2 regions of the Streptomyces sp. NPDC049541 genome follow, and region 2 is predicted to be linked to the other one. Evidence: riboswitches for the same ligand, from Rfam matches in the RefSeq annotation. Region 2 holds a riboswitch; the other holds the start of a gene.
The links. A riboswitch is a leader RNA that binds a small molecule or an ion and turns the genes downstream of it on or off. The one in region 2 is predicted to bind glycine.
Positions count from the first base shown of each region.

Region 1 (3,398 bases), on a different contig from region 2:
AACTCGAGGCTTGTGGTGTGTTGGCGAGTGCGGGTGCGTCGTGGCTGGTCGTGCCCACGCGGCGGAGCCGCATAGCGATACTGCCCCGCGCCCCCCGGGGTGGCTGCCCCTCGCGGCGTTCTACAGGTGATCCCTCGTATAGAAAGGGCGTACCCGTTCGCGCATCCAGGTCGCCACCGGGTCGTCCGTCACGTCCAGGAGGACCAGGTTGACGGGCCACGGGGTGGGGGTTCTGGTGATGGCCCGGCTCAGGGCCTCCAGGGGCAGGGCTCTGATGTCACCCTCCCGCTGGGAGAGCTCGACGCCCACGAACATCACCGGGTCCGACGTCTCGATGGCGGCGAGGCAGCGGCGGGCGGTGACGACGACGCCGGTCCCGGCGAACTCGGCGGAGGCCGCGGCGAGGAAGTCGATCGGGTCGTCCTGCCAGTCCGGCTCGAAGAGCTTGACGCGGCCACCGGAGGCGGGGCCGTCCAGCGGGGTGCGGCCCACGCGGCAGAGTTCGGCCACGGCGGGCGGCGGGAGCGGGATGCCGACCACGCCGTCCGGGTTCACGGCGAGGCCGACCTGCGGCGGCAGTCCGCGGGCGAACTCGACGGCCGGGGCGATCGTGTACGCCATGTGGGAGCCGACCACCTGCCGGAACTGCTCCTCGGAGCTGAAGACCGGCACATAGGCCTGGCCCTCGATCTCCAGCGTGGGCAGGTCGACGGGGCCGCTGTTCAGGTCGCCGCCGTTCGGCAGCGGTACCCAGACGAAGCTGCGGCCGAGCACCTCGATGATCCGGCCGCCCGCCGAGGGTATGCCGAGGGAGGCCGACAGCACCTCCTCCAGCTCGTTGCCGGGCCATCCGCCGTGCGGATGGGGGTGCGCCTGCAAGGGAAAGTCCGCGGGAAGATCCGCTGCGAAGTCCATCTGTGTCCGACCGCCTGCTGAGAACCACTGCTGTGGCTGGAAAGGCTAGCGGCTGGGAGGGACAAAGGGGTTGGGTCGTGCGTCACCCCGTGAAACCGATCCTGCGCAGCACGTCCGCCGCGTCCCGGTCCAGCAGCACCGCCGAGCCGACGCCCTCGGGCAGGTCGCCCCGCTCGACCGCGCGGATCAGCCGGGCCGCCGCCGTGCGGTGGCGCAGGAAGGCGTAGCGCGAGACACCGCGGCCACGCTCGCGCTGGCCCTCCAGGGCCGTGCCGGGCGTGACGTCGAGCAGCAGCAGATGCAGGGTGCCGCCGCGGCGCCGGGCCTCTCGGGCCAGCCAGCCGCGCACCCAGGCCTGCGTACCGCAGTCGTGCACGACGACCCCTTCGCCGCTGCGCAGGGCGCGGCGCAGTCCGGCGTAGTGGGCGAGGCGGACGAGGGGCCGGTAGAGCGCGTAGGGCAGGAAGCGGGGCGTGCGGGCCTCCCAGCGGTCGCGGGCGTCCTGGGAGTCGATGCGGATGCCGCGGACCGCGCGCTCCATCAGCGTGGACTTGCCGCTGCCGGGCAGGCCGGTGACCACCACCAGGTCACGAGGGCCGAAGAGCAGGGCGTGCGGGCTGTGCCCCGAGCGGTCGCGCAGATCGCGGACCACGGGTGCCGGGCAGGCACCGCACACATCCTTGGCCGGGGCCGCGGGCTGCTTGGGCAGCGCGACGGCCGAGGTCGTGGCGTACACCGTGGTCCTGTTCACCGTGATCGTCCTTCCTGGGGGTCAGGAAAGCTTCTCCCCACTCTTTGTAAAGGGAAGGTAATGCAGGACGTCTCGCGGTTGTGTTCGGTTCCGGCCACAGCCCAGTCACAAAGAGGAGGGGACAGAGAAGAGGTGCCGAGGAGGAGGGGGCGCGTGCAATGATGTGCGCGCAACTGCATACCGGCCGTTTGAATCCGCGCGGGAGAGTCCCGGCAGCAGAGTCTGCCGGGCGCCGAAGGAGCAAGTCCCTCCCTTGAATCTCTCAGGCCCCGTTACCGCGCGGGCGAGGCACATCTGAAAAGCGGGCCACCGGATCCGGTGGCCCCACCCAAGGTGCAAGCCATGACTTCATGGCGAACCTCTCAGGTTCCGATGACAGATGGGGAGGAACGACCTCGCCCGTCATGCACTCTGCCTGGGAGACGACCGTCCGATGAGCAGCACCGAACCCCGTCACACCGCGCTCGATGCCCTGCATCGCTCGCTCGGCGCGACGATGACCGACTTCGCCGGCTGGGACATGCCCCTGCGCTACGGCTCCGAGCGCGACGAGCACCTCGCCGTGCGGACGAAGGCCGGGCTCTTCGATCTCTCCCACATGGGCGAGATCACCGTGACCGGCCCGCAGGCCGCCCAGCTCCTGAACTTCGCCCTGGTCGGCAACATCGCCTCCGTCGGCGTCGGCCGCGCCCGCTACACCATGATCTGCCGGGCCGACGGCGGCATCCTCGACGACCTGATCGTCTACCGGCTCGCGGAGTCCGAGTACATGGTCGTCGCCAACGCCTCCAACGCCCAGGTGGTGCTGGACGCCCTGGTGGAGCGTTCGGCCGGCTTCGACGCCGAGGTGCGCGACGACCGGGACAACTACGCGCTGATCGCCGTGCAGGGCCCCGAGTCCCCGGGCATTCTCAAGTCGCTCACCGACGCCGACCTCGACGGTCTGAAGTACTACGCCGGCCTGCCCGGCACCGTCGCCGGCGTCCCCGCCCTCATCGCGCGCACCGGCTACACCGGCGAGGACGGCTTCGAGCTGTTCGTCGCCCCCGCGGACGCCGAGAAGCTGTGGCAGGCGCTGACCGACGCCGGCGCACCGGCCGGCCTTGTGCCCTGCGGGCTGTCCTGCCGGGACACCCTGCGCCTGGAGGCGGGCATGCCGCTGTACGGGCATGAACTGTCCACCTCGCTCACGCCGTTCGACGCCGGGCTCGGCCGGGTGGTGAAGTTCGAGAAGGAGGGCGACTTCGTGGGGCGCGAGGCGCTCCAGGAGGCGGCCGCCAGGGCTGCGGAGAACCCGCCGCGCGTCCTCGTCGGCCTGGTCGCCGAGGGCCGTCGGGTCCCGCGCGCCGGGTACGCCGTGGTCGCGGGCGGCGAGGTGATCGGCGAGGTCACCTCCGGGGCCCCCTCCCCCACGCTGGGCAAGCCGATCGCGATGGCGTACGTCGACGCGGCGCATGCGGCGCCGGGCACCGAGGGTGTCGGCGTGGACATCCGGGGCAGCCACGAGCCGTACGAGGTCGTGGCGCTGCCGTTCTACAAGCGGCAGAAGTAGACACTGGCTGAGACTGGGCGAGGGGGGCTCCGGCCCCGGACGCGACCCCGCCCACATTTCCGCTGCTCACACGCGTTTTCCGCAGTCCCTCATTCATCAGCACTCCACCGCGTACAGGAGAATTCAGGCCATGAGCAACCCCCAGCAGCTGCGTTACAGCAAGGAGCACGAGTGGCTGTC
Region 1 covers NZ_JBITLY010000009.1:327,199-330,596, forward strand. Annotated here, with positions in the region: gene ACIBW9_RS31480 (enhanced serine sensitivity protein SseB) at 121-915, opposite strand; gene ACIBW9_RS31485 (AAA family ATPase) at 998-1,666, opposite strand; glycine riboswitch at 1,856-1,954, shown strand; gene gcvT (glycine cleavage system aminomethyltransferase GcvT) at 2,100-3,218, shown strand; gene gcvH (glycine cleavage system protein GcvH) at 3,349-3,398, shown strand, end outside.
Region 1: it holds a riboswitch for glycine, as region 2 does, so the genes downstream of both, gcvT (glycine cleavage system aminomethyltransferase GcvT) here and gcvP (aminomethyl-transferring glycine dehydrogenase) in region 2, are expected to answer to the same signal.

Region 2 (3,398 bases):
GTGGGGTGGTCGCCACCGCTTCGTACGAGGCGCGGGTCTTCGGGGTGCGGTCGGCGATGCCGATGGCGCAGGCGCGGCGGCTGGCACCGAACGCCGCGTATCTGGTGCCGCGCTTCGGGTTCTACCGGTCGATCAGCGAGCAGGTCATGGGGCTGCTGCACTCGCTGTCGCCGCTGGTGGAGCCCCTGAGCCTGGACGAGGCCTTCGTGGACCTGGAGGCCGGGGAGGCGGCCTGGGACGCGGCGTCGGCGCGGCTGGTGGGGGAGAAGCTGCGCGCCGACATACGGGCGGATACGGGGCTCACCGGGTCCGTGGGCCTCGCCGCCTGCAAGATGCTCGCGAAGATCGCCTCCGAGGAGGCCAAGCCGAACGGGCTGGTGCTGGTCGAGCCCGGGACCGAGCGGGCCAAGCTGGGACCGATGTCGGTGCGGATGCTGCCCGGGGTGGGGCCGGCCACCGGGGACCATCTGCGGCGGGCCGGCATCACCACGGTCGACGAGATCGCCGAGGCCGGTGAGGACGAGCTCGTCCGGTTGCTGGGCAAGGCCCATGGACACGCGTTGTACGCCATGGCGCTGGCGCAGGACGACCGGCCCGTGGTGGCCGAGCGGGAGGCCAAGTCGGTGTCGGTCGAGGACACGTACGACGTGGACATCCACGACCGGGTGAGGGTGGGGCTCGAGGTGCAGCGGCTGGCCGACCGCTGTGTGCGGCGGCTGCGGGGTGCGGGTCTTTCGGGGCGGACCATCGTCCTGAAGGTGCGGCGCTACGACTTCTCGACGCTGACTCGTTCCGAGACGCTGCGCGGGCCGACGGACGATCCGGCGGTGGTGCGGGAGGCTGCCGCACGGCTGCTGGACTCGGTGGACACGACGGGGGGTGTGCGGTTGCTGGGGGTCGGGGTGAGCGGGCTGGCCGACTACACGCAGGAGGACCTGTTCGCGCAGGCAGCGGGGGACGGTGCGGAGCCTTTGGCGGACGAAGCGGACGAGGAACCCGCCGAGGAACAGAAGGTCGCTGTCGAACGGCGGTGGCCCGCCGGGCACGATGTGCGGCATGCCGAGTTCGGGCATGGGTGGGTGCAGGGAAGCGGGCTCGGGCGGGTGACCGTGCGGTTCGAGACGCCGGACTCGGAGCCGGGGCGGGTGCGGACGTTTCGCACCGATGACCCTGAGCTGGAGCCGGCGGATCCGTTGCCGTTGGTGGCGCGGAGACCCGGGGCCTCCGTGCAGGGGGTCGGCGCCTGACCGGGGAGGGCGCTGGTCCGCGCGGGGGCCGGGCACCGTGGGAGTGGGTCAGGGCCTGCCGTTTGGAACCGCTGCCGGGAGGTGCGCCTTGCAGCCGTCCCGAGCGGGGTCATGGATCCAGGCGACGGGTCTAGGCGTCCGCGTCCTCCGTGCCCGCGAGCTTGCCGAAGTCGTGGTCCGGGAAGGGGGAAGAAGCGGGGACGTCCAGCCCGTAGTGGTGGTAGAGCTGGAGCTCCTGTTCGGGGGAGAGATGGCGGCCGACGCCGAAGTCGGGGGCGTCCTTGATGAGGGAACGGTCGAAGGGGACGTGGAGGGTGCCCTCGATCAGTTCGCTGGGTTCCAGGGGGACGAAGGCGTCTCGGGAGAACAAGCCGGTGCGTATGGCCGCCCACTCCGGCACGCCGGTCGCGTCGTCGAGGTAGACCTCGTCGATGGTGCCGAGCTTGGTGCCGTTGCGGTCGAACGCCTTGCGGCCGATCAGGTTGCGCGGATCGATGTCGGTCTGCACGGGCCCTCCACTTGGTCGCACCTCATCCGTAAGCACTACAAAAGAGCAGATTGGTGATGACGGCCACTCGAAGGATCGGATGGTGTGCTCGCTGGTAGGCTGACAGCGGCTGCTGACCCCGTGCGGGAGAGTCCTCCAGACACCATCGGAGGCGCCGAAGGAGCAAATCCTCCCCGGAATCTCTCAGGCTCACGTACCGCGCGGACGAGGTCACTCTGGAAAGCAGGGCGGGTATCGATGGCTTCCGCTCTCACCGACGGTGAAAGCCGGGCGCCCTCGGGTGTTCCGGTGAAGCTCTCAGGTTGAGATGACAGAGGGGGAGGCCGTCCGGGTACCCGTGCCGTGGTGCCCCTCGAAGGTCGTGTCAGACCAGGAGGCCTCCGCAATGACCGCCCATCGCATTCCGCTCTCCGCGCTCGAACAGGGAATCCCGTTCGAGCAGCGCCACATCGGGCCTGATCACGAGGCGCGGGCCAAGATGCTCGCGCAGGTCGGATACGGCTCGCTGGACGAGCTGACCGCCGCCGCGGTGCCCGATGTGATCAAGAACTCGGATGAGCTGGAGCTGCCGGGTGCGCGTACCGAGGCCGAGGTGCTGGCCGAGCTTCGGTCGCTCGCCGACCGGAACCAGGTGCTCGACTCCATGATCGGGCTCGGGTACTACGGGACCTTCACCCCGCCCGTCATCCTGCGCAACGTGATGGAGAATCCCGCCTGGTACACGGCCTACACGCCCTACCAGCCCGAGATCTCTCAGGGGCGGCTCGAGGCCCTGCTCAACTTCCAGACCATGGTCGCCGATCTGACCGGGCTGCCCACCTCCGGTGCCTCGCTGCTCGACGAGGGCACGGCCGCCGCCGAGGCGATGGCGCTGTCCCGGCGCATGGGCAGGAACAAGAAGGGCCTGTTCCTGATCGACGCGGACGTGCTGCCGCAGACCATCGCCGTGATCGAGACGCGTGCCGAGCCGACCGGTGCGGAGGTCGTGGTCGCCGACCTCAGCGACGGCATACCCGCCGAGGTCGCCGGGCGTGAGATCAACGGCGTGCTCGTCCAGTACCCCGGCGCCTCCGGTTCCGTACGCGACCTCAAGCCGCTCATCGACCAGGCGCACGAGCTCGGTGCGCTCGTCACCGTCGCCGCCGATCTGCTGGCGCTGACGCTGCTGAAGTCGCCCGGGGAGCTCGGTGCTGACATCGCGGTCGGGACCACGCAGCGCTTCGGTGTGCCGATGGGCTTCGGCGGGCCGCACGCGGGCTACATGGCGGTGCACGAGAAGTTCGCGCGCAGCCTGCCCGGCCGGCTGGTGGGCGTGTCCGTGGACGCGGACGGGCACAAGGCCTACCGGCTCGCGCTGCAGACGCGTGAGCAGCACATCCGGCGGGAGAAGGCCACCAGCAACATCTGCACGGCCCAGGTGCTGCTCGCCGTGATGGCGGGGATGTACGCGGTGTACCACGGGCCGGAGGGGCTCAAGGCGATCGCGCGGCGCACCCACCGGTACGCCACGATCCTCGCCGCGGGCCTTGAGGCCGGTGGTGTCGAGGTCGTGCACGGCTCCTACTTCGACACGCTCACCGTGCGGGTGCCGGGCCGCGCCGGCGAGGTGGTGGCCGCCGCGCGGGAGAACGGAGTCAACCTTC
Region 2 covers NZ_JBITLY010000002.1:9,210-12,607, forward strand. Annotated here, with positions in the region: gene ACIBW9_RS07250 (DNA polymerase IV) at 1-1,247, shown strand, start outside; gene ACIBW9_RS07255 (PRC-barrel domain-containing protein) at 1,378-1,755, opposite strand; glycine riboswitch at 1,869-1,964, shown strand; gene gcvP (aminomethyl-transferring glycine dehydrogenase) at 2,141-3,398, shown strand, end outside.